2 linked regions of the Bremerella sp. P1 genome follow. The protein of the gene in region 1 interacts with the protein of each later gene in a pairwise test. Links are inferred from orthologs where the notes say so. Each region holds a gene or a part of one and is shown on either strand. Other genes may lie near its edges. The genes, in order: def and PSR63_RS02840.

Evidence for each region.
Region 2: the proteins of def (region 1) and PSR63_RS02840 interact in binary tests that used the Escherichia coli proteins (3 or more experiments, as listed by UniProt). The link is inferred for Bremerella sp. P1 from one-to-one orthologs.

What each region holds. Positions count from the first base shown.
Region 1 is NZ_CP118164.1:2,860,517-2,876,004, reverse strand. What follows is about bases 6,707-9,702. They hold def (peptide deformylase), read right to left. Parts: upstream 8,496-9,702; coding sequence 7,917-8,495; downstream 6,707-7,916. Other genes in these bases: PSR63_RS11925 (efflux RND transporter permease subunit), read right to left, coding at 8,617-9,702; fmt (methionyl-tRNA formyltransferase), read right to left, coding at 6,849-7,823; PSR63_RS11940 (hypothetical protein), read right to left, coding at 6,707-6,724. Outside these bases: PSR63_RS11990 (hypothetical protein), read left to right, coding at 47-988; PSR63_RS11985 (hypothetical protein), read left to right, coding at 1,194-1,340; PSR63_RS11980 (hypothetical protein), read right to left, coding at 1,345-1,710; PSR63_RS11975 (hypothetical protein), read right to left, coding at 1,846-2,220; PSR63_RS11970 (hypothetical protein), read right to left, coding at 2,250-2,624; PSR63_RS11965 (hypothetical protein), read right to left, coding at 2,654-3,019; PSR63_RS11960 (NADPH-dependent FMN reductase), read right to left, coding at 3,110-3,685; PSR63_RS11955 (hypothetical protein), read right to left, coding at 3,698-3,838; PSR63_RS11950 (hypothetical protein), read left to right, coding at 4,063-4,980; tRNA (N6-isopentenyl adenosine(37)-C2)-methylthiotransferase MiaB, read right to left, coding at 5,016-6,446; more of PSR63_RS11940, read right to left, coding at 6,488-6,706; more of PSR63_RS11925, read right to left, coding at 9,703-11,937; PSR63_RS11920 (transaldolase family protein), read left to right, coding at 12,348-13,394; PSR63_RS11915 (serine hydrolase domain-containing protein), read right to left, coding at 13,407-14,723; PSR63_RS11910 (NAD-dependent epimerase/dehydratase family protein), read right to left, coding at 14,720-15,488. UniProt on the Escherichia coli protein: Removes the formyl group from the N-terminal Met of newly synthesized proteins. Requires at least a dipeptide for an efficient rate of reaction. N-terminal L-methionine is a prerequisite for activity but the enzyme has broad specificity at other positions.
Region 2 is NZ_CP118164.1:677,908-693,219, reverse strand. Bases 8,195-11,014 are described here. They hold PSR63_RS02840 (aspartate-semialdehyde dehydrogenase), read right to left. Parts: upstream 10,202-11,014; coding sequence 9,188-10,201; downstream 8,195-9,187. Other genes in these bases: PSR63_RS02835 (HTTM domain-containing protein), read right to left, coding at 10,475-11,014; truA (tRNA pseudouridine(38-40) synthase TruA), read right to left, coding at 8,378-9,172; PSR63_RS02850 (glycosyltransferase family 4 protein), read right to left, coding at 8,195-8,353. In the rest of the region: PSR63_RS02885 (hypothetical protein), read right to left, coding at 1-868; PSR63_RS02880 (hypothetical protein), read left to right, coding at 1,169-2,038; dtd (D-aminoacyl-tRNA deacylase), read left to right, coding at 2,038-2,487; PSR63_RS02870 (metal-dependent hydrolase), read right to left, coding at 2,532-3,269; PSR63_RS02865 (CvpA family protein), read left to right, coding at 3,497-4,420; PSR63_RS02860 (acetyl-CoA carboxylase carboxyltransferase subunit alpha), read right to left, coding at 5,049-6,041; PSR63_RS02855 (serine/threonine-protein kinase), read right to left, coding at 6,098-7,030; more of PSR63_RS02850, read right to left, coding at 7,178-8,194; more of PSR63_RS02835, read right to left, coding at 11,015-11,449; PSR63_RS02830 (hypothetical protein), read right to left, coding at 11,446-12,111; PSR63_RS02825 (TIGR03000 domain-containing protein), read right to left, coding at 12,262-13,368; PSR63_RS02820 (protein-L-isoaspartate(D-aspartate) O-methyltransferase), read right to left, coding at 13,612-14,835; PSR63_RS02815 (HpcH/HpaI aldolase family protein), read left to right, coding at 14,996-15,312.

The sequences.
Region 1 (15,488 bases):
GGGCCCATTTGGATCACGTCTCGAAAGGATAGGAAGCCAAGTCCGCATGGAAGAACCAACTGTCGATCTCGCCGCAACCGATACCACCCAACCATCGGCGGATGCCGGTGCTGAAACCGCTGCCTCCGAGTTTCCCCTCAGCGACGAACTGCTGTCCAAGCTGGAAGAAGCTTCGGCTCCTTACCTGGGCCAGTGGACCAAGCTGATCAGCACGACCAACTGGGACAAGGGGAAAATCATTCATCAGTGGAGAACGTCTCTGCAGGAAGCAGGGGCGCCCACCTCTGAATATGCCGACGATGCCTGGGCTCGCCGCGTTGGTGGCGTCACTGGTCAACACGTCGGCCGACTGCGCCGCGTGTTCGAGCGTTTCGGCGATAACTATCCCACCTACGAAGGTCTGTTCTGGAGCCACTTCCAGGCCGCGATCGAGTGGGACGACGCCGAAATGTGGCTGGAAGGTGCCGCCGAGAACAAGTGGTCGGTCGCCTCGATGCGTAACCAGCGTTGGGAAACGATGGGCAAGCTCGAAGCCGATCGTCCTGACGGTGAAATCGTCGCTTCCGACGTCGACGAAGATTACGAGCCAGCCCAAGGCAACGACGACGAAGTTCGTGGTTCGATCGGCGAAATGGACGGACCAAGTGGCCCTACCCACGAAGGCCCTGACTTCGGTGACGAAGAGCAAGACACCCATAACCGGGAATCTGCCGGACTGGCCGAAGGGGAAATCGGCGATTCGACCGAAGCGCCTTCGCTGGTGAAACCATTCGCCGAGATCGGCTCGATGCCAGACGACGTGCTGGATGCGTTCGAGGCCTTCAAGCTGGCCATCATTCGCCACCGCAGTGCGGGTTGGGAAGAGATCAGCCAGGAAGACATGATCAGTTGTCTGGAATCGCTGAAGGTCCTGGTGAATGCCCCCAGTGGCGAGCCAGAGAAGGCCAAGAAGCCTGCGGACGAAGGTGAAAAGCCTGCTCCGTTTTAAGTCGGTGAAAACACAAAAATGGCTATCGGACGATGAGTCCGATAGCCATTTTTTTATGCGCGGGCGCGATTGTAGCGGTTTCGCCGATTCTGCCGACGGTGCAGCTTAGATTGTTCGTGATTGCTGCCCACTGATTCCTTGCGAAAGGGGCAGATGCGACGAAAGCTTCCAACAAAGTCTTGTCGTTTCTTGTTGGAACCAACCTATGTCTTATCTCGTAGTATTTGCCGGCCTGCTAGGCTTGACGTTTTATTTGGACCTCTCGGCCATGCTGTCGGCAGGCATCATCTTGATTGGCATGACCATCTGGATCGTGCTGATGAACCGCAAACTGCATATCCCCAAGTGGTAAGCAGTTATTCGTCCTCGCTCAGCCAAGTCACCAGCGTGTCGCGGTCACTCGCCGTTCTTACCTTCGCGCCGCGATTGTGGGCGACCGTCTCCCAGAAGAAATTAATGTGTTCCCGCGGTGATAGAGAGGCGATCTTGTACTCAGGTCCGAATTTCTCTGCGACCAACAGCCCCGTGCGATAACGGGTCATGTTGTCCATGCCGGAGTTCAGGCTCAATCCGTCGACTAGGACGCGTTTCTTTCCGGTACGCCGACACTCTTGATAAGTCAGTTCAACCAACTCCTCCCAATCCTCCGGGACATGATCGCCTGAGCAGACAATTTCAAGATAGCCGGGGTGTTCAAACTGCTGGACGCTGAGTTTATTCATGGGGTTCTGTTTCTAATTCATCACCGAATGACATTCAGGCACTACGAGATCGCAAATCTAGCACCGCCTGTCACCTCGTCAAGCAACTTGCTGAAACTGCTAGAGCGGTTTACAGCGTATGAGCATCACTGAAGATCAGCCATCTTGTAATAACCACTCGAGCAATCTTTCGCGATCGTTGCTGGCTTTGACAATCGACCCACGATTGGTAGCCACATCTTCCCAAAATGAATGCTGCTCGGTATGCGTCGACAAGGCAGCAATTCGAACCGTTGCTCCAAATGCTTGAGCCATACGCAGAGATAACCGATAAATGACCATCTGCTCGACTGGCTTGGCGGGATCGGCCCCGCTTCGGTCTATGAGGATTCTTCGCTTCCCCGTTTTATCGGATAGTTCGACCATCGCCTGAAGCAGATCGTTGAAGAAATCTTCGTCGTGATCATCGCCTGGAACAAGGAACTCCAGGTACTCATCGTGTTCCAGGTAGGGGTGTTCGTACTTAGACATGATGAAATGTAAGCCAAGTTGGCCATACCTTACTCGTCACTCAACAGCCACTGCATGAGGCTCTCTCGATCATTACCGGCTTTGACAATAGCGCCACGATTGGACGCGACATCTTCCCAAAATGAATGCTGATCCGCCCGAGCTGACAAAGCGGCAATGCGAACGGACGACCCAAATGCTTCTCCAACTCGAACGGCCAATCGATAGATCACCATGGTGTCCGTTATCGCTTCATCACCACTATCAGTTCGATCGACCAAAACCCTTCGCTTCCCGGTCTTCTCGGTAGCTTCAACCATCGACTGAAGCAGGTCGGCTAAGAGATCCTCGTCGCGTACGGACCCGTGTACGACGTACTCGAGGTAGTCAGCATGTTCGACATACGGATGTTCGTACTTAGACATGTTCGAAAGTAAACCAAGTGGACGATACCTCACTCGTCACTCAAAAGCCATTGGATAAGGACCGAACGGTCTTCTCCTGATTTGGCGATCGCCCCGCGATTGGTCGCGACCGTCTCCCAGAAGTTGTCATCATCCCACACCGGACGCAGCGCTGCAAAGCGAGCGTTGATACCAAAGGTTTCGCCCGTTCGTATACCCATTCGGTAGCGGACCATCGAGTCGATTGGTTTTTCAATTCCCGACGCATCGATGAAAACCCGCGACTTGCCCGTCTCGTCAATTCGTTCGACGATGTTGTGCATCACCGAAATCCACTCGTTCTCTGTCGGATCCCCTGAAACAACAAACTCGAGATATTTCGGGTGCTCAAGCATGTCGATACACGTGCTCGACATTCTGGCTTTCCTCGCAAGGAGGAATGAAAAGAAGATTGAGGTGAATCGTGCCAGGGGGAACCGTCAAGCGGTCAGACGAGGCAACGTAGATTATTGCAGTTTCCCCAAGAATCCGCACAAAGTTTTTCCTAAACCCTCGATCGTTTCTTGCTGCCGAGAATCCTTTAGGGACCCATCATCAGCAAACGCATTATTAGCCTGCGAAATAGCCATTTGCTTTGGCAGCACGATCACACCGATGTTTTGCAGAATGGCTCGCACGTGGACCAGGCCCCGAAGTCCACCTAAAGCCCCCGGCGATGCGCTCATGATTGAGCATACTTTACCTTGGTAAGCTGCCAACGGACCTTCGCCTTCGACCGGACGAGAGACCCAGTCGATCGTGTTCTTCAACAGGGGCGTAATCGAACTGTTGTATTCTGGACACGACAGCAATAATCCCTGATGTGCCAGAAACAATTCCTTCAAGGCCTTCACGTTCTCTGGGATCCCATGCTCTGCTTCCAGATCGCCGTCGTACAGCGGCATCGGAAAATCGGCCAGATCGAGCAGAGTAACCTCGGCACCAGCGTCTCTGGCTCCCTTCACGGCGATTTGAATCAGCTTCTTGTTGAAAGAATCGCGGCGGGCACTTCCGGCAAATGCAAGGATCTTCGGTTGGCTCATGTTCGGTGGCTCCTACAGGTCAAGTCGACAGGTCTGAACCATCATCGTAGCAATCCAAGCCATCAGGAAAAGCGACCCCGTGCAGAGAGGCAAGAGGAACTCCGCGTCCGCGATGCCGATCTGATCGTACGCAGGCTGGTACGCGATCGACATGCGTTTCATTCCATCGTTCAGCAAACGTGTTGAAGCCCATCATTGCGGTTTCCTACCACGGAAAGGTTTTTCTCGCCGAGCCATCTCGAAGCGATTGAAAACTCGCCACTTCTCCAAAATTTTAGGTAAAATAAAGAGTGTCCGGACTAGGCTGCAACGCACTTGGTTCGGGCAAGAGTCTGGAGCATTCGAAGAGTCTATCGCTACTCGCAAGGGTGAATGCCATGGGTGCCAATCGCCTTCCCGGACCGCAGCGGCAAGTCCGCTCAGAACAGGTCATCGACCTTGGGACGATGTGCCGTCAAAGGTCGGCGTCTGTAGAACGCACCGGGTTCATCCAGCATGAGGTCGAACTACAGCGACCGCTGATCTATTTCTTTGGTGGGGCCGGAGACGGAGACGATAGCTTCGCCCGGTTTGAAAGCGCCTACAACAAGATCGCCGACTCACTTAAGTTGCCCAAGATATACGGGATCCAGCACTATCGAGTGCGTGATGATGTTTTCAAAAAGTACAGCGATGCATCGCATGAGAAAGCGTTCTTCACTTGGGACACGGATCGTCTCGTGGTTCTGGCGCGCATCTTCAGAAGCCTGCGGTTCAATCCTCTGACACCGATTTGCCTGGTGGGACATAGCTATGGAGGCGACACCGCGATGGACCTCGCTGAGACGCTTGCCGCAAGCTATGGCGGAATCGAAGTGAATCTCGTGGTCACGCTCGATCCGGTTTCCAGTAAAGAACGGATCACCACCGCCAATATCAAATCACTTCTCGGTGACGTGGCCGATTATATTAAATCCGGTTTTGATCAAAAGGAACTCGGAAAGTTCAAGTACAACGGCTACAGCCGAACCAAGCCCAAGAATGTCAATCTTTGGACCAACGTTTGGGCAGAACACAACTACGACCCCATCGAGCCAAGCAACATGGTCGCTCGACTCGGTGGCCCTTGGCGGGCCCAAGCGGCAGCAGATGTTGACATCTCGATGCCCAAAGGGGTCGTGCACTTTGACGCCGACGAGATGTTTAAAGAAGTGCAATCCTACGTCGCCAATTTTCCACACTATTGGCGCGGCAAGGATAAGCGCAAGGAACAGGTTCGTCAGTTCCTGGATAAACTCAAAGGATTCCGGGAATGAGAAACCTGGAGCGGCAAATGCTCCACAAAGTGGCACTAACCCAAAGCGAAAAGCTCAGGCCCGCACTCTTGCGTGACCACTTCGCCAAAGAGCGTATGTGCGTGGCAGTCGTAAACCACCACCGGCATAATCTTGCCGATCTGTCGCGGATTACCATCGAAGACGACGATCCGGTCGCAGTGCGTTCGTCCGATTAACTGCGTCGCGTGTGGGTTCTCGGCCTCATCGGCTTTCTTGAGAGCCGTCTTGCTAGGGCCTTCGACCAGGACTTGTACCGTTTCGCCAATCATTTTCTGATTGTCTTCCAGGCTAATGCGATTCTGGATCGCCAGCAGGTCGTTATTCCGCTGCTGCTTAACGTGATGCGGAATGTCATCGATGAACAAGTCGGCACCGCGGGTGCCTTCGCGTTCGCTGTACTTGAAGATGAAGCTGTTCTTAAAGCGACACTCTTCGACCAACTCGACCGTCTTCTGGAAATCCTCTTCCGTCTCGCCGCAGAAGCCAACAATGAAGTCGCTGCTAACGGCATAGCCAGGGACGATCTCGCGAATCCGCACCATCATCTCGCGGTAGTCGGCAACCGTGTAGCCGCGTTTCATCCGCTTGAGAATCTCGTCCGAGCCACTTTGCAGCGGCACGTGCAGGTAAGGCGAGACCTTGCTCAAATCGCGAACCGCTTCCAACAGTTCGCGCGTCATGTCCTTCGGATAGTTGGTCACGAACTTGATGCGTTCGAGCCCTTCAATCGCTTGCAGTTCGGCCAGCAGATCAGCCAGGCGCCAGAGCTTGCCGCTAGAGTCGGTTGCCTTGTAGCTGTTAACCGTCTGGCCGACGAGCGTGATTTCCACCGTGCCATGCTCGGCCAAGTGACGGCTTTCGCGAATGATGTCTTCCGGCGAACGTCCTTGCTCGGGACCACGAACACTTGGCACGATGCAGTAGGTGCAAAACTTGTCGCAGCCGATTTGAATTCGTACGTATGCTTGAAACGGTGTCGGACGCATCTCAGGATCGCGCAGCGGATCGAAGCTTTCGTGGCTGCGGGTGATTTGATCGCGGGTACCGTCCTTACGTCCCAAGCTGACTTCGATCTGCTTTCCTTCACCAGCGTTGATCTTGTCGATCATGGAAGGAATTTGATGCAGTTGCCCCGGGCCGACAATCAGGTCGACGTAGGGTGCCCGGGTGAAGATCTTGTGCTGATGGTTCTGAGCCATGCAGCCCATCACGCCGATGACCTTCTCGGGGTTCTGCTCCTTCAAGTCGCGCAGCATGCCCAGGTGGCTGTACGTCTTGTTTTCGGACTGAGCACGCACGCTGCACGTATTGAAGAGCAGGGTATCGGCCTCTTCCGGCTTGGTCGTCAGGACGTAGCCTTGCTTGCGTAGCGAGGCCACCACCAGCTCGCTATCGAGCATGTTCATCTGACAACCGACAGTTTCAATAAAAAGACGTTTTTCCATGCGGACGAATCGGGGGTTAAGCGAGGCCTAGGTTCCTGAGACTAGGCGGCCTCTTGGTGTTTCTGCTTGATGAATTCTTCAAACTGTTGCTGTTCGGCGAGCTCTCGGGCCTTCTTCTGCTCTTCGGCCTGTTGCTTCAGGGCAATCTCGCGCTGGCGGCGGAATTCCTCCTGGAACTGACGCTCCAAGCGGATACGGCGCACCCTCATCAGTCGCACCAATCCCATGATGGCGATGTAAGAAGCGACCGCAAATAGAACGATGTCCCAGCGACTCACAGCATATAATCCCGCGTCCGTGCAGAAATCCAACGGTGTATCTTAAACAAAGACCCCCTTTGGGGGCGAGAGGGATTTCCGCGGCAAACTGGGTAAACGAGGCTAGAAAAGGGCTGTTTTCTTGTTACAGCTGGGCTTCTGACAGCAGTCGATCACCAACTTTGAGCTGATAACCGCGGACGAAGTCCGCTACCTTCATCGGTTTTTTGCCCGCTGGCTGTAGCGTATCGATGATGATCTGGCCATCCTGCGCCGCGAAATAGAGTCGGTCTTCTGTCACCGCCGAGATGGATCCCGGCGAAACGCTTTCCGGGGCTGGCTCGCGTAAAAGACGAATCTCTTTCAAGATGATCCGCAGTGGCGGTTTTCCCTGCTGCTCGAGATGTGTGAAACAGCCGGGCCATGGCTGATACGCGCGGAACTTGTTGTAGATCAGCTCGGCCGAATCGCTCCAATCGATGTCGGCATCCGACTTGGCCAGACGGGGTGCCTTGGTGGCGAGCGACTGATCCTGAACCTCACCAGGCGTGCCTTCAGGGCCATGTTTTTCAAGCATCTCAATCGATTCAAGCACGGCCTGCACACCCAGGTCCGCCAGGCGTGGTTCTAGCTCGACGGCCGTTTCGGTTGGACCGATCGGCGTCCGCACGATCTTCAAACAAGGTCCCCCATCGAGTTTGGGTGTCATGTGGATGACCGTGATGCCCGTTTCTTCGTCCCCACTGAGAATCGCCCAGTTGACCGGCGCCGCGCCGCGATATTTGGGGAGGATCGAACCGTGCAAGTTAATGCCGCCGTAGGTCGCCGTGGCCAGGATGTAGTCCTTTAAGATCTGACCGTAATCGCACACAACCAACAGATCAGGCTGAATGCCTTCGAGCAGTTGCTTCACCTCATCGGTGTTCACGCTTGCTGGATCATGAATCGCGATGCCATGCTCGTTGGCGACATCGCGCATGGGAGTGGGAATCGAAGACTTTCGCCGATGCACCGATCGCACGGGCTGAGTGAAGAGGCAAGCGACTTCATGCTCGCTCGCAATCAGAGCCTTAAACGTGGGAACAGCAAACGGCCCGGTCCCCATCATGACGATTTTCATAAACAGTTTTCAGTGTTCAGTTTTCGGTGTTCAGTGCAGACGAAGTCCTCAGGCAGTCTTACTGAAAACTGAACACTGAAAACTTCCCACTAACTAAGCATACTTCTTCTCGAGTTCGTCCTGGAACTTCTTGATCTCTTCGTCGGTCGGCAGCTTGCCTTCGCCTCGCAGGCGTTCGAAGGTCAGCTCGAACTGATCGACCTGGGGCTGGATATCGTACAGCGCGTCTTCGTCCATGCGATCGGTGAACATGATCCCATCGAGGTGATCGGTCTCGTGCTGCACGCAGCGGGCGAACATCCCGTCGACCTTCTGCTCGAACTTCTGGCCGTTGGGCATATAGGCGCTGAACATGATCTCGGCCGGACGCATTACGGGGCCATACACGCCGGGCAAGCTGAGACATCCTTCCTCGGCTTCGTCCGAGCCCGTTCCGCGGTTGATGGCCGGATTGATGAAGACCAGTTCTTCGCCTTCTCCCTTTTCGCCGGCCAGATTCATGATGAAGAACCGCAGCGGAATGCCAACCTGATTGGCGGCCAGACCAATCCCCCGAGCCTGGTACATCAGATCGAACATCTCGGCAATCATGCCGCGAAGCTCCGCGTCGACGCGTTTGACAGGCTTCGATTTATAACGCAGCGTGGGATGAGGAAAGTGAATGATCTGCAACGTAGCGGTCCTAAGAGCCGGGCCCAAATAACGGGATCAGACCCCACTTATCGAAGTGAAAGCGGGGCCGCGAAACGTTTCATTATAGGCAGAATTGAAGACCGGTCGACCGGCAAAGCCGCTAAGCAGGGCGGCTACGGCCATGAACCGGGTAGACACGCGGTTCTTCGACATCCTCGCCGGCGGCTTCGGGAGCATCTCCTTCCGAGGGAGTCTCGTCCACAGGCTCTTCAGAGGTGCTGTCGTTGTCGCCGTGCTTGTTGCGAGCCTTGTGATCAGGACGGAAGACACGTCCCAGCGGGCCCGCCAACAGAGCTGGCAGGAAGATCAAGTCACCAATCAGGGCCACTGCCAGCAGCGAGACCATCAGGTAACCAAATCGCTGCGTCGGCGTGAAGGTGCTGAAAGCAAAGACGGCAAGCCCCAGGCCACCAATGATGGTCGTCTGGAACATGGCCATCGCACAGCGACTGTAGGCTTCTTTAATCGCTCGGCCGCGCGTATATCCTTCGTCAAGTCCCCAGCGGAACCAGGTCAGGAAGTGGACCGTATCGTCCACCGCCACACCCATCGCCACACTGGCGGTCATCATCGTACCGATGTCAACTTCGATGCCTGTCCATGACATAAAACCGAACACGATACAAATCGGGAAGACGTTCGGCAGCATCGAGATCAGACCGGCTCGGAAGCTCTTCAGAACCATCATCATCACCAACGCGATCAAGGCAAACGCCCAGACCGTGCTTTCGATCAGGTTGGTCAGCAGCGTACGAGCGGCCTTGTAAACGACGGGAACCACGCCGGTGTAAACCAGCGAAACAGGCGGACGGTCGTCGCTGTACATCCGGGGAATCTCTTTCCCGGTGTATTCATGGGCAGTAACGTCGAAGGTCCCTTTGACGTTGGCGTTATCAGCAATCGCACCCATGTCATAGATGACGTTGGGTTCGACCAAAACAACATATTCCGCATGGCCGCGAGAGTTGTTCAGAATGTAATCCAAACGTTCCTGGCTATGAACTTCCGGATCGTGATCCAACAATTTGATACGAGCATTCACGAGCAGGTCACGTAGCGTTTCGGAAAACACTTTCGTCGCGTCGAGATGCCCATAACGATCGTGATGATCGGACTTGCCGCTGGCTGCCGCCTCTTTGGCTGCTTCGTAATTCACGCCTAGCAAAGCTACCTTGGCGTTGACGTATCCAGCACCGTCTCGGTCCTTGTCGACCTGAGCCAGAATCCGATCGCGGGCCTGATAGGCATCCATGATCGGCTCGGTCACTTGCTTCAAGTCATTGACAAAGTTGCCATAGTCAATGTTTTCGAGCGCACCCAGTCGCAGGCTCACACGCCACAACTCGGCACCATTCTTCTTGTCGACTCGCAGGTAATCGGACTTCACAAACTCGTTGAACGAGGCTTCCAACTGCTTGCTGTAGGCATAGCGTTCCGAAAGCGAAGCCGTGCTGTTACCGGCATCGGGAAGCTCGGGAGCAAACGTCAAAGCCGACATCGGAGGACCTACCAGTTCGGCTCCATCCGGGCCGAGGTATTCTTCAACGACGTTCGCGACGCGTTGGGCCATCTCCATGCGTTCCAGGAACTTGTATTGGAACTTCGGATCGACCTTGTCTTCGTTGGCCAGTGCCAGCGGGTTGAGTGCCTTTTCTGGATCGGCTTCGTCGTAGTAAAGCATTTCGGGTTCGACGCGGACGACCAGTTCCATCGGCACGAGCTTGCCCAGGTTGTCTTCTAACCAGGCATAGTCCTGAATGATGCGGGCATCGTCGTCGAACATCTTCAGCAGTTGCACGGAGGTCTTCAGGTACTGAAGTCCGAACGCGAAGAAGAGGAAGATCGCCATACAGCCCAAGGCCACCTTCACGTTATTCGCGATGATGAAGTCACCGACTCGATCACCAATTCCGCGAATCCACTGCCCGGCTGCCGAAGGTTCGATCGGCTTCGTTTCCCCCTTCTTCGCAGCATTCGGGGGCCACATTTGCAGTGCGGCCGGCAGGTAGGTGAACAGCAGGAAGAGCGTTGCCAGAACGCCCATCGCCGAGAAGATACCGAACTTGTGAATCGGCGTGATGCTACTGGTTGCCAAGGACCCCAGACCCACGGCCGTGGTTACGGCAGCAATGGTGCAAGGATACCAACCGTGAGCAATCGTCAGTTCCGGAGCATTCCGCAGCGTGCCTGACTCGTTCACGACATCTTTGTAGTAGTTCACGATATGGATCGCGCCCGATAAGCCGAGCACGTACACCACCGCCGGCATCGACATGATCACGGCGTCGGTCGTCGGATCGAGCCACCAGATAAATCGGCCAGCGGTCCAGTAGATCAGCGACAAGCTCGTCACCGCGCTAATCCCACCAACGAAAAAGACCATGATGGTCAGCTTGATGCTACGCAAACACAGGTACGAAAGCCCCAGGCCGATGATCACGCTGAAGCTGACCAGGCGGGCCAGCGTACGTTCCCCTTCTTCGTCAATCGAAACGTTATCGACCGGAGGACCACCCAGGCGAAGCTCTTCCAGCGGCACGCCAGCTTGAATTGCCAGCTCTTCCAATTGACCCAGCGGGCGGCCAAGCACGCCATGTCCCATCGTGCGGCGCAGATCCACCTTGCCGGCATCGGTGAGTGTGACGATCAAGCAGGTCTGCTCTCCGTCGGGACCGAACAAGGTGCCTTTGAGTCGGTTCAAGGCCTTCTCGCGGGCCTCTTCCAAGTCTCTCGGGCTCGGGTCACCATCTCGAACCAGCGTACCACCAGGGGCAGCCAATTGAGCCAGAACATCAGGCCCGGTCGTGACGGATTTGAAGAGCCGCGCTTGCAGCAGCTTGGGCTTCTTGTAGTACTCTTCGTTGACCTTCTTCACATAGTCGCCATCGGCCGAGTTGCCTCCGGTGAAGACCCGCTCGGCGGCACGACCAAGCGCACCAATCACCGTGCTCTGGCCATTCCACTTGTACAGCTCGCCGTTATCTAGAAGGTAGTACCACGTCGAGTCGTTTCCCAGGAACCACTTCTCGTTCTGTCCCGCCCAACCATCGTGTTCTTCGCCGGGGTAATAGAGTCCCAGTTCGTCGCCGATGAAATCTGGCAGGCGATGATCAGTGGGAACTTTCTGTTTCTCTTCCTCGGTCAACGGCGGAGGGACCAACAGCCGCGCGAGATAATCGAGGCGTTGGTCTTCGGCAGTGCAGCCTTCCCAACTGATCAGAACGAATTGCTCGCCCAGAAAGTGATCGCGGAACCAATCGAGTTCGGACGTTTCGGCGAAGTCACTGGGAAGCCAGTCTTTAACGTCATTCCTCATCTGTTCCAGCGACAACCGTGCCCCGCGCAGCGCGAACGGGACGAGGAAGAAGATCGCCATCAATATGAACAGGGCGTAACGCTCGAAGAATGTAGGTCGACGCATCTGCATCAAAATCCGCTCTTTGAGAATCCTTTGAGCAACTCGGATCGAGGTAAATCGGACGCTCAGGCCAAGATCCAACGCCACCGGCTCAGCCAGTGGGCACGGCTATGAGAACTCGGCCTGATCGCCGATGCCTCACAGATTTTCCGCTACTTGCTGCTTCCTACGCAAAACGGTAAAAACTTCGCCAATTTTTGCGTCTGTAAGCGATTAAAGCTACAGTTTTCTTCAAGTTGAGTCTATGGCAGGCGCATATACCCTAAGCTGTGCATCTTCACCAAATCCAAATTGTGGTGCTTTCCAGGACCTTCGCACGGCAGAAAAAGAAGATCTGCACCGCTCGCCTGGGTAGAATACCGCAACTTCGTCCAATTCATGCATTTGATTCCCAAATAAAGGAGCGATGGGCAATGACGACGCCACTTGAGACACTTATACAGTCAGGCACCAAAGTTTGGCTCGATTCCATTGATCCCGAGTTGGTCGAATCCAATTCCAAGCTGGGTGTTTCCGGGGCGACTTCCAACCCGGTCATCGTCTCCGGTCTGATCAAATCGGGGCAGTTCGACAATTGGATCGAAGAACTGACCGCCGAGGGAAAAGACGCCCATGAGATTGCCTGGACGATCACCGACCGCATGGTCCAGCAGGCCCAAGACGTCTTTTTGCCGGTCTGGGAGAGCTCCGAAGGCAACAACGGCTACGTCAGCTTCGAGTTGGATCCGCTGCTGGAAGACCCCGATCGCAATCTCCCTCACGAAGATCGCGTGGCTCAATACATCGAACTGGGCAAGAAGTGGGGGCTCGGCCATAAGAACCGCATGATCAAAGTGCCAGCCACCCCGGCCGGCATCGACGCTTTGGAAGAACTTTGCGCCACCGGCATCACGCTGAACGTGACACTTTGCTTCACCATGCGTCAGTATCATGCGGCTCGCGAGGCCGTGTGGCGTGGTGCCCAGCGACGAGAATCGACCGACGCGTTCAAAAGTGTCTACTCTATCTTTGTTTCGCGCGTCGATGTTTATACCGAGAAGCATTTGCCACATCTGAGCGATGCCGCTCAGGGGCAACTCGGAATTGTTAACGCAAAAAACATCTGGAAGAACAATGCCGAGTTCTGGTCCGACAACAACCTGAAGCTGGAGCAAGAGCTGATCTTCGCCTCGACCGGCACCAAGCTTCCTTCCGACCCGCCGTGGAAGTATGTGGCAGCGTTCGCCGGCGACGGTATCGAAACCAACCCGCCGAAGACCAACCAGCAGGTTCAAGAGAGTGGCAAGACGTTCGAGCGTGAGATCGATCAACTGCCACCCCAGGAAGTGCTGGACGAACTCGACCGCCATGTCGACTATGTCCATCTGGAAGAGATCTTGATGGAAGAAGGGATCGCCAAGTTCGCCGATCCGCAAAAGGCTTTGCTCGAACTGATCGAGTCGAAGAAGGCCGCCGTTTAACGGAATAACGTTCTAGAGGTATTCCGCAAACAAATCTCCCTCCGGCCAATCTTCAATTGCATTGGCCGGAGCGTGCAGTGGGCTGTCGATTTTACTGGCAAAGGCCTGGCCATCCGGTGCCGTATCTTGATTGAAGAGCACGCACCAGCTGATCCCATCGGCACGAGAAACGAGTAGCGTCGATACGCCAGTCAGTCGACCGTTGTGCCAACAGGTCCATGGTAAGACGCTTCTAGGCGAAGGTCTCGTTAGCCAGCCACAAGCATAGTAGTAGGCCTGTTTGCCAGAGGGCTTCTGGCCGTTGATCTTGGGAGGAGCCAGCATCGTTTGCAGCGTCTCGCGCGAGAGAATCGCATCCCCTTCAGGAAAGAACAAACCTGAGGTGAATCGAACCAGATCGACCGACGAGGCCAGCCAACCGCCGACAGGTGCCAGGTTCTCGATGCGTTCGATGCCGTACGGGAAGGGGACCCAGTCGGTACTCTTGAGCCCTAGTACATTCGCGCCGGTTCGTCCTTTGGCGTCACGGTACTCGACCTCTCCGGGAGCCGCGTATTCTTTGAGCGTTTTGGCCAATTGCATCCGGTGGATGCCCAGCGGTTGCAGGATCTCTTGCTGCACATATTGGTCGTACGCCTGACCGCTTTGCTGCTCGATCATACGCCCAAGCATTAAGTAACCGATGTTGGCATACGCATGTTTCTGACCGGGATCGAAGTCGAGATTCCTCGTCAGAGCAAATCGCAGCAGGTCCTCTTGCGATAGCGGAAAGTCGACTCCCAGCGAGACCTTCACCGGTCGACTCATCGCGAAAGGATCGCCAGACCTGTCTTTATCGAAACCCCCGGTATGCTGCAAACAGTGGTGCAGCGTGATATCTGCCATACGTGGATCGGCCCACTGCTGCGGATCCTCAGGCAGGAAGTCGAGATTCAACAGGGGAACGATCGGCTGATCCAGGGTGACTTTGCCCTCCTCGACCAGCTTCATCACCGCCACGGCGGTGACCGGCTTCGACAAACTGGCAATGCGAAACAGCGAGGTCGGTTGCACCTGGCGTTTTCCGTCCAGATCGGCTTGGCCAAACCCCTTGGCGTAAACCAGCCGTCCTCGGTAAGCCACCGCCAACGATGCGCCCAGCGGCTGGTTCTCTTCGAAGAACGTTTCCATCAAACGATCGTACGCCGCGAGCCCTGCCAGGCTCTCGCCCTTCGACGTGACCTTATCCGCCGCACTGCAATGTTCTGTCAGACCAGCGAGAACGCTCCCAGTCGACAACAGGGTCGTGAGCCTGGCGAGAAAACGACGGCGATCGCAATCGGTGTTCATTCTTCGGAACCATCCAGTGCGGGGAGATAGCCATTGGCTCGAAACCATAGCAGCGCGTCACGCAAGGTCCGGTCGAGAGGACGAACCTGGTAGTCGAGTTCTTCCATCGCTTTGTCGCTGCGATAGTAATGGTACTGACTACCCATCTTAATTGCTGCCGAGTTCACTTCCGGCTCTTTACCATCCATGTGCCCATACAGGTCACCGCTCATACCGGCGATGATACCGATCAGCGGTCCCAAGCGTGCCCAGGGTGGTCGCCGCCCGGTGATGGCGGCCATGCGTTTCCAGAGGTCGAAGTACGTCAGATTCTCTCCGCCCAGGATGTAGTTCTCGCCGACCTTTCCTTTATGGATTGCCGTGATAATCGCGGCGGCCACGTCACGCACATCGCACGTACTGCCCCCACCGCGCGGTGCCATTGGCGGCTGCTTCTTCACGACCGAAATCAGCATGCGCCCCGACGAAGGTTTCCAGTCCCACGGGCCGAACATCAGGGCCGGGTTCGTGATGACGACATTCAAGCCTTGGGGAACCATCTCGCGCAGCGCGTCTTCCGCGGCGCGCTTGGTGAGCACGTAGGGACAGGGGATCTTACCCTCGCGTGGCGAGTCTTCGTTGGCCGACGCATCCTTCTTGCCGACGCCGAGTGCGTCGACCGAGGAAACGTGCACCATGCGAACCCCTTGCTTCATGGCCGCTTGAGCCACGATCTTGGTCCCTTCGACATTCACCTGCTGCATCAGCTTTTCTTTGGTCCAGCCA
Region 2 (15,312 bases), 2.2 Mb from region 1 along the record:
TCGGAGCCGTGACACCGGCAACGTATGGGCCAGGACCAGCACCAGGGCCGGCAGCGGCGGCGGCACCAGGACCCATGCCAGGAGCAGGACCACAGTAAGCACCGGCAGCTGGGATACCGACAGGCATTCCACCAGCCATCATGCCTTCGAAGTCTTCTCCTGGAACTTCCAGGTCTTTGTTACCGAGGCGAACGATAGCCATGATCGAGCCACGACGGTCAGCTTCGACGATCGGGTCGACGCCTGGGTCCAAGCGAGTCGAGACAAGCGTTTCGACATTGGCCAGGGCCAGCTCTTGGTAGTTCGGATCTGGCAGGTAGATGACCTTGGTCACGTAAGTGCCGCTACGAACTTGAGCGAAGTCGTCTTCGGTGAATTGAACAGGAATGGCGTTGTGAGCCAGGAAGGCTTCGGTACGCGGCGTGGCGAAACCGATTTCCAACGTCGGGTAAAGCTCGACGCCTGGTTGGCCTTCGATGTTGGTGATCTTCAGGCGATAGATACCGCCTTGTGGGAAGTTCTTGGAGAACGGCACGATCCGTGGGTCGGAGTCATACATGCCGATTCCACCAATGTCCCAGCTAACCTGCATGCCGTCTGGCGAGACGAACAGCACTTGGCTGGTCCAGCTTGGAGCTGGCATCGGTGGGATTCCACCTTCCAGTGGCATCATGGCAGAAACCGGAGCAATTGCCGGAGGTGCCAGAACACCTGGGCCAGGGCCATCGACGCCTGGGCCAGGATGACGCAGTTGCTGAGCCGGTGGCAAGTTGTAACCACCAGCAGCCTGGTGTCCAACATGCTGACAGCCGGTACCGGCAACAGCAGTCAGAAGCATCAAGGTCCACATCCACAAAGTTTGTTTCATGATTTCCCCCTCACTAAACCCTTGCTGCCGCGCCATCGCGGCATTCTCCATGGCAAGAGCGGAGATCCTCTCAGGTATTCGTAAGTGACCAATGGTTGCGAGCGGTTAAGGGCAACGCCGCCAACGGTTCCAAAGAACCTCACCGACTGACGTGGACCCGGCCTCAAGGAAATCCTTACAATCGCAGCCGTCAATTTGGCATCCATGCCACGCACGACTCGAGCGCAAGACTATCCCTGTTGCCATTTATGTTCGGCGCGGCAGGACAGGATTCTTTGGGAAAACCGGCAAATCCTTGCCATGAAAGATAATCGATTCAAATTAACAGCCTTGATCGCGGTAGCACTGCTAGCCGTTGGCGTTGGTCTGGGCTACGCCTCGCAGCGTTTACGCGACAGCAATGCCAGCGGAATCGGGGCAGGGGGGACTGCCGCCGCGGGTAACCGTCTGGGGCTCGATATCGATTTGCTTTTGAAGAATGTCGTTACACGTTGGCAGCACGTCGACGGCTTAACCGCCGATGTCCGCTGGCAGGTTCACCTGTTTCAGCACACCTTGCAAGGGATCGGAGAGTACACGCAGTCGGGCAGCGGGCCGATGCAGCGACATGGGGTTATTCTGCAGAGTACGGACCCCGCGTCGCCAATGTTCTTTCAGCAAGCGATGCTGGCAAGCGAACCGGTCGTCTGGTCGCAGTGGAAGACCAGTGTCGAAGAGTCGGCCTCGATGGTGCGTCTCAAAGATCTGGCAAACACGCATGACGAAATGCCGCGGGCCGGCATCGCTCATTTGATCTGGCGCATGCAGCAAAGTTACGAGTTCACTTCGGTCGAGCAGGTCATGCAGGGGCAGCGTCAGTTGCTACTGGTACGAGGGGCGAAAAGGGCCGGAGCCAAGAGCCGACCACCAATCATTCCTTTTCTCAATGAACAAGCCAACGGGGCCAGCTTGCTGCTGGATGCCGCCTCAGGCTTTCCGCATCGTATTCAGTGGGAGTCGATCAAGCCGAATCAGCGCAAGCCGCTGGTGACGCTCGACTTGATCCGCGTGCGAGATGGCGTTTCGCCCAATAGCCAGTTGCTATCACCGACGACGATCGTGCCGGACGCAATCGACCAGACCGAGGCATACCAAATGGCCGTGATGACCGGGGCTGGGGGGCGCCACTGATGCGAGGCGTAATTCAACGAGTTCTGGAAGCCCACGTGAAAGTCGACGGCCAGGTTGTCGGTCAGATCGATCAAGGCCTGGTCGTTCTTCTCGGGGTAGCCCAGGGGGATACCGAAGCCGACCTGAAGTATCTGGTCGAAAAGACAATTCACCTGCGGATCTTTGAGGATGACGATGGCAAGATGAACCGCAGTGTGCTGGACGTTGGCGGCAGCATCTTGGCGATCAGCCAATTCACACTACTGGGCGATTGCCGCAAGGGACGCCGGCCCAGTTTTATCAGTGCGGCAAAACCGGAAGAGGCCACGGCGATGTACGATGCGTACGTGAGCCGAATCCGCGAGCAGGGCGTGACGGTCGAGACGGGTATTTTTCAAGCCGATATGAAGGTCCATCTCGTGAACGATGGACCGGTCACAGTGATGCTCGATAGCAGTAAGATTCTTTAGATCGTGTCCCCTCTCTCTTCGAGTGAAAGGGGACACGAGAGTGCTTACCGTTGAATGGTCGGTGGTGGGTCCGTGGCAATCTGCTGCGTCGGGACAGGCTCATGGTCATGCGATGGATGGAACTTGTAATGTTCCATCAGGAGTGGGTCACCCACGGCCGCAACGACAAGTACGATGAGCTTGCCATAAGTCGATACATTCGACCATAGACTCTTGCCATACCAGAACTTGATCGCCGTACCGAAAGAGCTCTTCAATCGAATGCGAGCCCCCTTCCACTCGACGGACCAAATCTCGTCGAGGATCAAGTGAACCATGAAGCCGATGAAGACGGCCGCACTCTTGAAGATGCGGACGTCGAGGTTCTCACCGGAGACGACCAAGAATGCCAACAGGGCACACGAGACGGCGGCCGGAATGCTGTGCCACATGCCGCGGTGCACGGTATAACGTTTGAAGATCTCAGCCACACCAAAACGGATCGTGATATAAACCAAGGCCCCTGCCAGGGCGATCGCTTCGGCCGAGAGCCCCATGTGTTGCCAGCGATCGACCATCAGCATGGGAACGACCGCTGCCAGCACGTTGCTTGTTTCACGAAGTGGTCGACCGGAACCGGAGTCCAAGTCAGGCAAGATACCAGCCAGGCTACAGAGGCCTGCACCCAGCATGCACGTGATGATCCGACTGGGCTCAGGCGTATCGAGTATGAAGTAGCCTGCGATGCCAACGCCAACGCCGACTGCTGTGCTGGTCGAGATGTGCGTATTGAAATCGGCCATGGATCCTCTGCCTCAAAAAAATTTTGGTGCGCCCCCCTGCCAGTGCACTACGCGCGCGGCAGGACGGAAGTTCGGCACTTGTACCTGAAGCGTGGGTTTGGTTTCCAGATCATCTTTCACTCGCCCGCTAGCAGTGCCAGAAACTGACCTTCGGCTTTCCGCCCATCGTGCGTATACTCGTGCGACTTCTGGGGCGAAGTTTTTTCTTGAGCTATGGATAGCGAAACATGGTTGCATACGATTTCCTCATGCTGGCAATACTCGCAGGCGCGATCCTGTGGGGTTTGTACAAAGGCATGGCCTGGCAAGTCGCATCCTTTGCATCACTCGTGGCTAGCTATTTCGTCTCGATGCAACTTCGCGAACCAGTCGCCAACGCGCTAGGTCTTCAACCGCCTTGGGGAACCACCGCTGCGATGCTGGGGCTGTACATGGCCACGTCGCTGATCATTTGGGTTGTCTTCTCGATGATCAACAAGACGCTGAACAACTTCGAGCTCAAAGGATGGGACCGTCAGATCGGTGCCGGACTTGGTTTCGTCAAAGGTGTGCTTCTATGCATCATCGTGACGATGTTCGCTGTCGCCCTAACCAAGGATGAAAGTCGCCAGCAGATCGTGCAGTCGAAATCAGGGTTCTACATCACCAAAACAATCCACAATCTGCATGGGGTCATGCCGGCCGAAGTGAACGAGGTCGTGGGGCCATTTATCGAGCGATATAACCAGCGTGTGAACGGCCAGAATCCGGAGTGGTTTGCCGACACGGGAAATGGCTCTTCGGGAGGTGATGGAGTGTCGATCGATCCGGCCAATTTCAACCTCCAGACCGAGTTCCAGAACTTCCAGAATAATGTGCAGAACCAGATCCAAAATAAGATCCAAAACGAGGTTCAGAACCAGGCAGGGCAGTTCCAGAATTTCGTGAATCAGTCGATCGAAAACCCACAGAATGTGCAGACGAATTGGCAGCAATATTCCGGCCAGTATCAGCCACCGCAGCAGCCAGGATATTATCCACCGCAAATGAACATTCCTTCGCCGCAGCAGCAGGGCGGCAGCTACTATCCGCAGTACGTGCAGCCGCAACAACAGACGCCGTACCCGATGCAGAACGGCCAGCCATATTACCCAACGCAGCCGCGGTACTAAGTGGCAAATCAGCAACGTCAGGGTAGAAGTAGCTCAAAACCGGGGAATGCCTAAAACCCTGTAAAAATAGGGCTCGAACCGCACATAACAAACATTATCGGACGTTGTAGTGGGGGTTCTATGGAGACGGGGGTATTCGCCTGGTTCGTCTCGCTGAGCCCTACTCTCTTGTGAACTTCATTGCCAGACGCGTGAAGATCATCTCTCAGGATCGCTTCTAAGAGCTTAAGGAATCGACGGCCGACTCCCAGGTCCAGCCGCCGCCAGAAAGCGTCTGTGAGCGAGTCCGATCTCGAATCGAAAATGCCATCGCGAGATCACTTCGCGACGGCCGGTTCGGATGATGAATTTCGTTGCCAGAGTTGGCTTCGATTTCGCTCGCCGGCGGTCTCGGATTTATGCTTTGAGCACGTGCCTGCTCTTTCATGAACTTCATTGCCAATTATCTGAAATTGGTCTCCCAGGATCGCTCCTAATCGCATCCCAAATCGATGGTCGGCTCCTGGGTCCAAACGCGGTCAGAAAGCCTCTCTGAGCGGACCCAATTTCGAAACGAAAAAGCCGCCGCGAGATGGCCTCGTGGCGGCTTGATCTGGTGATGAATTTCGTTGCCAGGGATGGCTTCGATTTAGCTCGCTGGTTCGCCTTCGGTGGTCTCCAGTTCGCGCTCCAGGAACATGCCCATCTGGCGGAACTTATCGTACCGGCCTTCGACCAGCTCGTCGGTCGGTTTGGCGATTAGTTCGTTGACCGTTTTGACTAGGTACATCTTCAAGCGAGCAGCCATTTGGTGATGGTCACGGTGGGCACCTCCGAGTGGCTCTTCGATCACGTCGTCGACGATGCCGAACTTGGGAAGGTACTTCGAGGTGAACTTCAGGGCCTCGGCGGCCTTGGCTTTGAACTCGTGGCTCTTCCACAGAATGCCAGCACAACCTTCAGGGCTGATCACCGAGTAGTAAGCATGCTGCAGCATGGCCGTTCGGTCGGCGACACCGATGCCCAGTGCGCCGCCTGAACCACCTTCGCCGATGACGACCGAGATGATCGGGGTCTTCAATCGCGACATGGCGAACATGGCATCGGCAATGGCCATGGCCTGGCCGCGTTCTTCGGCGCCGATACCTGGGTACGCGCCTGGAGTGTCGATGAACGCGATGACCGGAAGGTTGTACTTCTCAGCCAGCTCCATCTTTTCGATCGCCTTGCGGTAGCCTTCAGGGTTGGCACAACCGAAGTAGCACTCGCTGCGTTCCTTCAAGTCGCGTCCTTTGAAGTGACCGAGGAACATGACTTTGTGCTTATCGAGTTTGGCGAAGCCCGTTCGTAGTGCGCGGTCGTCACCGAACTTGCGATCACCATGCAGCTCGACGAACTCGTCGAACACCAGGTTCAAGTAGTCGGCCGACTGAGGTCGCTTTTGATGGCGAGCGACTTCCACGGTTTGCCATGGCGAGAGGTCGCTGTAGATCTCACGAATGGTATCGGTGAGTTGCTTACGAACGCTGCGGATCTCGTCGTGGTGTTCCGGCGAGTCGTTCTTCTCGGCCTCAAGCTTTTTCAGTTTGTTCTCGAGGGTTTCGATCGGCTGTTCAAAGTCGAGATAGATCGAGGTGCTCATGAAAGCTTTCAGTGCTCCAGGCAATTAATGGGATGGGACGCTAAGCGAAGCTAGGATTATTCGCCTGACGTCGAGGTGGAATCATCTCCGCTGGCCGTGCCGGCTTTTTCTCGTTCGAGAAGTGCGGCTGGCTTGCGGGGTGGAATCTTGTAAATCTTGGTGCTCTTCAGCAGTCGCACGACATCGTTCATGGTGTCAGGACGCTGCTTCGGATTCTTCGCCATCAACCGTTCGACGAGTGATGAAAACTCGGGCGTGACGTTGTCGTTGGCGGCTTGCAGTGACGGGATGCCGGCTCGCAAATGTTTATCGAGTAAGTGATCGGGACTGGTCGCCGTATAGGGCAACTTGCCGCAGATCAGTTCAAATACCGTACAGCCGAAACTATAGATATCAGCACGGTCGTCTAATGCCACCCCGCGTATCTGTTCAGGCGACATATAGCTGCGGGTGCCTTGGACGTTGCCTTTGACTTTCGAGCCGCCGAAGAGCTTGCCGATGCCGCTCTTCTTTTTCTGCGCGATCGAAAAGTCGATGAGCTTCAAGTTGCCTTCGGTGTCGAGCAGAAAGTTGTCGGGCTTCACGTCGCAGTGGACCCAACCTTGTTCGTGCATGTAGCCGAGGCCCTGGGCACCCTCTTCAATAATCTTGGGCGTCCAATAAGCGAGTTCTTCGACCCCTTCTCGAATGGCCATCTTCATGTTTCGCGAGATGGCAAACTCCAGAACGAGATACGCGGTACCGCGGAAGTTGTCGAACTCGAAAACATGAATGACGAAAGGATGGTCAAACTTGCCGGCGACTGTGAACTCGTGTTTCAGCGAGTTGATTTCGGCTTTGTCGCGAATGTAGTTCTCGCGAAGCGTTTTGATGACGACCTTGCGTTTGTCCAAGTCGTGAATGGCTTCCCATACCTGACACGTCTTACTTGCGCGCAGCATGCGTATCAGGCGGTACGGACCGATATAGTTTCTTCCTGCGGTAGACACCGATGAGATTATCCGTGAGGAGGATTTGCCCCTATTTGTTCCCTTAGCCTATCGGATCGACAATCCTCTTAATCTTACCCTAATCATCGAGGTTTCAAAAGAGTGAACTAGCGGCACATCTACCGTAACCGCAATGGTTTCCCCAGGTTAGGCCACTTCTCGGCCATTTCGGCGGAGCACTTCCTGGTAGATTTCACGTAGTCGGCGGGTCATCACCTGGTGCGGGAATACCTGGCTGCAACGTCTGCGGCCTTCTTCGCCCAGCTTCTCTCGAAGGGCGGGATCTTCGCACAGTTGGATCAAAGCGGACGTCAGCCCCGTCGTATCCCCTGGTGGAAGCAAGAATCCGGTCTCCATGGTGGACACGACCTCTCGTGCCCCGTCGATATCAAAACTGACCGCCGGCTTGCCGCTCAACAGGGCCTGTGGAAGCGCCCGAGCCAGCCCTTCCCGCAGACTGGTATGCACGAGAACGTCCATGGCCGAGATGTATTTCGGAATCTCTTTCGGTGGCACCAGGCCAACCAGAATGAAATGATCGGTCAGCCCTGCCTCGGCGATCATGCCTTCGAATTTTTCGCGCAGGATCCCATCGCCGACGAAAAGAAACTTGGCCTGCGGGCACTTGGCAACGACATCCTTCGCGGCCTCGATTACGTACTCGTGCCCCTTTAGGTGGAACAGACGAGCGATTTTGCCGATCACCACGTCGTCTGGCTGAATGCCGAGTTGGTCACGCGTTTCGTCGCGGAGTCCCCTGCTCTCTAAAAATGGCTCGACCTCCATGCCGCTGTAGACCGTGACGAACTTTTCGCGCGGGGCGACCTTTGCTTCGACCAGCAGATCGGTCATGGCATCGGCGACGCTGACCAGCTGATGGCATTGGATCGCCGCGTATCGCTCGCAAGTAATGAAGAACTTGCGTGCGAGCGTCGACTGATACGGATGAAACGGCGCGCCGTGAACGGTGTGAATGACGGCTGGTACCTTGAGCGCAGTGGCCGCCCTTCTCCCCAGCATGCCCCCCTTCGCGCTGTGCGTGTGCACGACGTCAGGCTGAAACTTTTTGATCGCTGCTTTGACTTCCTGGTAGCCTTTGAAGTCAGTGACTGGGTGAATATTTCGGACCAGGTTGGGCAGCGTTTGGATCGGCACCCCTTGGGCATGCGCTTGCTCGAGCAGATTCCCTTCAGGGCCTTCGCTGGGCCCGGTAATCAGCAGAACGTCGTCGCCAAACTCTTTCACCAGGTCCAGGCAGTTATAAAGCGTATTCTCTTGCGCGCCGCCGATGATCATTCGGGTAATCACATGAGCAACACGCATTAGATAATTGGCCTTCTAAGAAACTTAGTGATGCGAAGGATAATGGACTTCAAGCAAGTATAGTCCATGCGCCGGAGCCGTCATGCCGGCTTGCAGACGATCGCACGAAGCGATGGTAGCGGCCATCGAATCTGCAGTGCGCCTCCCCTGCCCTATATCGACCAGAGTACCAGCGATGATACGGACCATGTTGTACAAGAAGCCAGTCGCTTCGACTTCGATGAAGATCTTCTTGCGTTCGTCGGCGTCGTGAACTTTGACGGTGGCATCCAGCATAGTACGAACCGTCGACTGACGCGGCGATCCGGTCGCTTGGAACGCGGCGAAGTCGTGTTCGCCAATGAGTGCCTGGGCGGCCTGCTGCATTGCTTCCACATCGAGAACGCGTTTCACGAACCAGGCATGCTTGAGTGAAAACGGATCGTTGATGCGACCTGGCTGAAGTACGTAACGATAACGTTTCGAGATGGCATCGTTGATGGGCCGAAAGCTGGTGGGCACATCGCACGCGTGCCGCACGACAATATCGTGAGGGAGCGTCGCATTGAGCGCCTTACGAAAGACATCCGCCGGCATCTTCGACTTGGTGTGAAAGCTGGCGACCTGTCCCCATGCGTGCACGCCGGCATCGGTTCGTCCACTGCCTGAGATGTGGACTTCTTCTTGAGCGATGCTATTGATGGCGGCTTCGAGCGCCGCTTGAATGGTGGGACCGGTTGGCTGACGCTGCCAGCCTTGATAGTTGGTGCCGTCGTAGGCAACCGTCAGCTTGATGCAGCGGCCGGGAGATTTGGCCGCCGCATGCTCGGTAGATTCCATGGCACCCGCCTGATGTTAGACGGCGGCCTGGCTGCGAACGAGAAGTTCCGCAATCTGCACAGCGTTGGTCGCGGCACCCTTACGCAGGTTATCGCTCACGCACCAGAACGTCAGGCCGTTTTCGCAGGAGATGTCCTTGCGGATACGACCGATGAAAACGTCGTTCTTGTTGCTGCAGTCCTTCGGCATGGGGTACTCCCCTGCCCCGAGATTATCGACGACCGTAATGCCGTCGGTCTTCTCGAAGAGCTCACGCGCTTCGGCTGGCGAGATCGGACGCTCGGTTTCGACCATGATCGTTTCGCTGTGGCAGTTGGTCACCGGCACGCGAACGCAGGTTGGGCAAACCTTGATCGATTCGTCGCCGAAGATCTTCTGCGTTTCGTACACCATCTTCATTTCTTCGGAGGTGTAACCTTCGTACTTCTCGCTACCAATTTGTGGAATCAAGTTGAAAGCGATCTGATGGGCAAAGGCCTTGTTCGTGTACGACTCGCCGTTGAGAACAGCCTTGGCACCTTCGACCAGGTCTTCTTCACCCACAACACCAGCACCGCTGGTTGCCTGGTAAGTGGAAACGACGACTCGCTTGATCTTGCCGGCTTCGTGCAGTGGCTTCATCGCGACGACCATCTGCGTGGTCGAGCAGTTCGGGCTGCTGATGATGCCCTTGTGATTCTGGACGGCTTCGGGGTTAACTTCCGGCACGACCAGCGGCACGTCTTCCTTCATGCGCCAGTAGCCACTTTCGTCGATGACGATACAGCCTGCTTTGACCGCCCAGGGAGCGAACTCAGCCGCGGTTTCATCGGGCGTGCTACCAATGGCGATGTCGACCCCTTCGAACGACTCTGGCGTCAGTTCTTCCACCGTGTGCGTTGTGCCGTTGAATGTGATCTCTGTGCCGGCGGAACGTTTCGAAGCGAGGAATTTAATTGTTTTGTAGGGGAACTTACGTTCCTCCAGTAACTGACGAATCAGTCGTCCTACGGCTCCAGTGGCTCCAACAATGGCCAGATTCTCGTACACGGGGATTTCCTTGGGGTTAAACAAACTACCTGTATGGATCCTAGTGGATATCCAAAACCTGCATTATAGATTCCCGCCCCGGGACACATCAACGCGTAATGAGGTTCATTCGGGCGGTAAGCTCAGCCAAACAGGAAGTAGAAGCGTCTCGAATTCCCTGGTAAGTGTTGGCTTCATGGTGCGTTACCGAGATTTCGCCGGGGAGATGAAATTCTTTGAGAATTCATGCGGTTTTCGCGAGGAAAACAGCGGTTTGCCCCCCTGCTCTTCCCCTTAGGCGGCTTCGGGAATCGGCTCTTTGGTCAGTTTGCTGCGAATGCCGGCTTCAAGTTCTCTAATGATCCAGGGGCTGACGAATGCCAGGTTTCCGATCAGCATCGCCAGGCCAAAGGTAACCATGCCCATGCATATGGCAATGCCAAGGTGTAGAGGGATCGCCATGAACAGAACTAGCGGTCGTGTAAGACGCGGCCAAACCAGGGCGCTGTAAGACAATTCCCACGCGAGTGAGACCTGCGTCATCAACGCGATCAGTAGCGGATAGCTAGCCATCCAGGTCATGTCCATCGATTGGTATTCGCTATTGGCGACCGCACCCCAAAGCGCAGTGCCTTCCCACCAGGTATCACCGAGAAGCTTGCCGGTACCCGCGAACAGGTAGATGACACACATGTGCAGTTGGATCAAGCGTATCGAAACATTCGCAGCGGTGCTGGTTGTGGGAAGCTTGCGATTGGGAAAACGCCACTTTTCGATCAACCGGTCCAGGCTATAAGCCGTCCCTGCCCCGCCCAGCATCAGGTACATCGCCATCATGACATTGATTTGATCGAGACCGAACAATGCGCCCGGTGCCCGATGGGCGTAGCTGACAGCGATGATAAACGTGAGGATGCTCGTGATGCGTGAGTAAAACCCAAGCGTAAACATCAGCAGGATGATCAGTGCCGCAATGTGCACCATCCATAGCATGGCCGGGTTTCCGTCGAACAGCCACAAGTAGCTGAATGCAAACGAACTGCCTTGGTGCATTCGATTGACGAGATCTTCTGAGAACCTCCCCTGCTCTCCCATGAACCCGGTTAAATCGATCGACCAAACAAGGTGCGTATAAAACAGCATGCTGCCGGCGAAGATGCGTACCAGTCCGAGCGTGGCGGGATCGGTCGGCTTAAACCAGAAGTTGTTCCAGCCGTCGCGGATGCCGGTAAACAACTCATGCAGATATGTCTTGATCAATTTGATCATAGCCGGTCCTCCGGTTGAATGACGTACACTCCGAGGACCACTTCTTCGTACAAGTCAGGATCGTTCAGCGGACGACCATTGGCAACATCTTGAGGCATCGGGATCGCGTGCTGCACCATCACGATACGGACCTTGGCCGCTTCCGGATGTTGTCGAGCAAGATAGCGTGAGATCGAATCGAGGTAGGCATCACGTAGACCGGTGACCGACTGATACTCGGCATGGGCACCCGGCGGTGCTTCCGGTGGCGGAGGTTCGCCAGGGACGTTGGCCGTGTTGAACATCGATTCGCTGATCATGAAATGACGGTGGTAAAACAGTCGCGGCCAGTGCTCGTCCAGGCTGGGGAACATGCCTTCGCTGATTTCGTTATCGGCTTCATCCAGCAGTTCGTACCGCACCAAATGGCTCGGTCCCGGGTTGGGAGCGAAGAAGCGATAACCGTGACCTCGCAGGAATGTCGCATGCAGGTACGGGGCCATGAACTGCTCGGTCCCTTGGGCCCAATAGCTGGAAGGCGGCGGCGACGCACAGGGCCCGACAAAGAGTGCGACCAGGTGGATCAGCAGCAGGACACTCACAAAGCCACGAAACCCGGGACTCCAGGTAATTCGCGGAGTTGCGGCCGTCTTTTCAGAGGGTGATTGAGGTCGATCGTTCATGGTATTAAACGTATCGACCAAAACGGCAAGAAAGGCTGCTTGAAATCGTGGCGGGTCAGGTCAGTCGATTTACAAAGAAAAAACCCTCGCCTGGAGTTTATCCAAGGCGAGGGTTTTGTTGTTTAGTCAAACTATTCTGGCAGTTTCGCCTTAGAGCGAAGCAACCGAATCGGCATTGAAATCGAAGTTGATTTCACGCTCGTCACCACCGGTCAGGTCGATGACCTTACGCTGGGTGATTGGCGTGCCGTTGCGAAGGACGGTCACGACAATGTCGTAATCCTTCCAGGTTTCGCCTGGAGCCAGAGCAACGGTGCTGAACACACGCTGGGCACCCAGGGTTCGCATTTCGTTACCAGCCAGGGTAACCGAAGCGTTCGTAGGAACGTTCAGGGTAACCTTGGTTTCAACCGGAGCACCCACAACTTGGGTTTCTGGCTTAGCTTCTGGATCGAGTTGGAAGTCGATTTCCTGTGCTTCACCAGCGGTCATCTGGAGCTTCTTGACTTCGCGGACGAGACGACCGTCGATACGCATTTCAGCGCGGACTTCGTACTCGAACTTGTAGCCAGGTTCCAGGTCACGCGAAACGAAGCGACGGACGGTGCCGGTGCTCGAGGTGACTTTGTCGTTGACGTAGATCTTAGCACCTGCGGGAACGGTGACGTTGATGACGGCATCGTTACCACGGTAGGAAGCCGATTCAGCTGGAATAGCTGGTGGCATGTCAGCCGGAGCTTCCACGGCAGGAGCCGATTCCGATGGAGTGTAGTACTGGTAGGTACCGCTCGAACCACCGCTGCTGCCGCCGCTCGATGCGCCGCTGCTGCCGTAGCTGGAGCTGCTGCTGCCACCGCTGGAACCCCAGCTTCGCTTCACGCGATGGTGACCGAACAAACCGCCGCCGCTCGAACCCCAGCTGCTGCTGCTCGAACCGCCGCTGCTACCGTAACTGGAGCTGCTGCTTCCGCCGCTGCTGCCATAAACTTTGCTTGCACGATGGTGGTCCCACCAACGTTGGAACAGTCCGCCGCGCCAAGTGCCGCTGCTGGAACCGCTCGATCCCCAGCTGCTGCTGCTGGAACCGCCACTGCTGCCGTAGCTCGAGCTGCTGCTTCCGCCGCTGCTACCACCACTTGAACCGCCACTTGATCCCCAAGAACCCCAGCCGGCCTCGACCTGACTAGTGCCCATAACCATGGCGGCACATGCCAGAGCGCCGGCCCACGCGAATTTTCGGCCAATGCTGCTTTTCATACCCGGATTCACTCCAACTACCGTTTTTCCAAACACGTGATCTGCATTCGTTGCTAGGCTAGCACCAAGCTGCCTTCCTAGAACTTATCAAGTGTAGGTTTCAATTCAAGCAGAATGGGCAAAATTTGCTGAATAGATAGAATTCGTTGGCAAGCTGGTTGAGGGACAAAAAGTCCCTATGCCGTAAAGAGTTACGTGCATATCAACGCCTTCAGATGGGTTTGCCGGTGGGCACCCCCTTTTTTAACGAGAGGCTTCCACCGAGAGGTTATCGACGTACATCGTGCCCACAGCACCGAAATTGGTCACGCGAAACAGGGCTTCACGTGTCGCCGGCGGAACATTGACGATTTTGCTCACCTCGTGCCAGTCGAGCGAGCCGATGAACGGACCCAACGCGGCTCTTCCAAGGTCTCGGCGTTCTTCATCAAAAAAAGTAACGACCATCATCGGGGCCAGCGTTCGATCGGGGCCAAGACCCATGCCTTCGGTCTTCACCCAGCCATGGACCTTCAGCCGCTGCACTTGTCGACCATCGAGGGCCATCCCTTGCAAAACCAGTGACACACGACCGGGATCTTCGTTGAAAAGCTTCAGGCACTGCGTTCCACTGGGCGCACTAGAGTCTTCAACGAGTTCCAGTTGACGCTGATAGTACCAGCCGGGAACCGTACCGTTTTTCGATAGCTTCTGTTCGAAGTCGCCGTTTTCCAAGCGTGGATTGGCAGGATCTGGCTTCACCTGGCGTCGTGCTTCCGCTTCGCCGGTCATCGGTACGAATAACGTTGGACGCAGAGGTTCCGCTTCGAGTTTGCCATTCTTCTTGGTGAACAGTACGAGCGTTTGTTGGTAACGCTCGCCCACAGGAATCACCATCAGTCCCCCTTCCTTGAGCTGATCGACCAAGGGCTTGGGGACGTTCTCAGGCGAACAGGTCACAATGATCTTGTCGAAAGGAGCATACTTTGGCCAACCAAGGTAGCCATCGCCCACTTTCGTATAGACGTTGTCGTAGTTAAGTCGTTTGAGCGTACGAGCCGCTTTGCGTCCCAGCGGTTCTTTGATTTCGATGCTGAAGACTTGCTTCACCAGTGGACTGAGGACAGCTGCCTGGTAGCCGCTGCCGGTACCGATTTCCAGCACCTTATCCGAAGGCTTAGGCTCGAGCGATTCGGTCATGTAGGCAACAATGAACGGCGACGAGATCGTTTGGTCTTCGCCAATTGGTAGCGCCATGTCGAAATAGGCCTGCTGTCGCTGATTGGCCGCGACAAACTCGTGTCGAGGCGTATTGCGGATCGAAGCGATAACCCGAGGGTCTTTCACACCGTTGGCAATGATCGCTGTTTCGACCAATTGGTTGCGAGCCGCCTCGTAAGGGTCTCGGGCCTGAGCCGTCGAGATGAACGGAAACGAGACCAGTGCGACAACAGCGGACCAGATGGCCCATCGATTCAATCGAGTCATGAACTTGGCAGGGGTAAAAGAGGGAAACTCTAGTAGGCCTACGACGTCCCATTATAGGTTGTTTAAGCCCGGAACACGCGTATTTGCCGACTTTTTTGCTGCCTGATCGTAGCTGTCCGATGGCTCCTCTGGCTTGCAAGTGGCGGGCAGGAAACTGAAAATGTGGCTTTTCCCCGCCCCAGTTCGATGGAAAGATCGTCACATGCGTCAAAACCCGGTCAAAGCGAAACTTAAAGCAGGCGAACCCACTTTTGGAACATGGTTGTCGCTGGGCGATCTGTACGCCTCGCGAGTGCTGGCTCGCATGAGCTGGGATTGGCTGACGCTCGATATCGAGCATTCCGCGATCGACTGGTCGCAGGCTGCAATGATCTTTGGTGCCGTGGCCGATGCCGGTAGCGTCCCCCTGGCCCGGATTCCCGATCATGATCACACCACGATCAAGCGAACGCTCGACGCCGGTGCCTGGGGCATCGT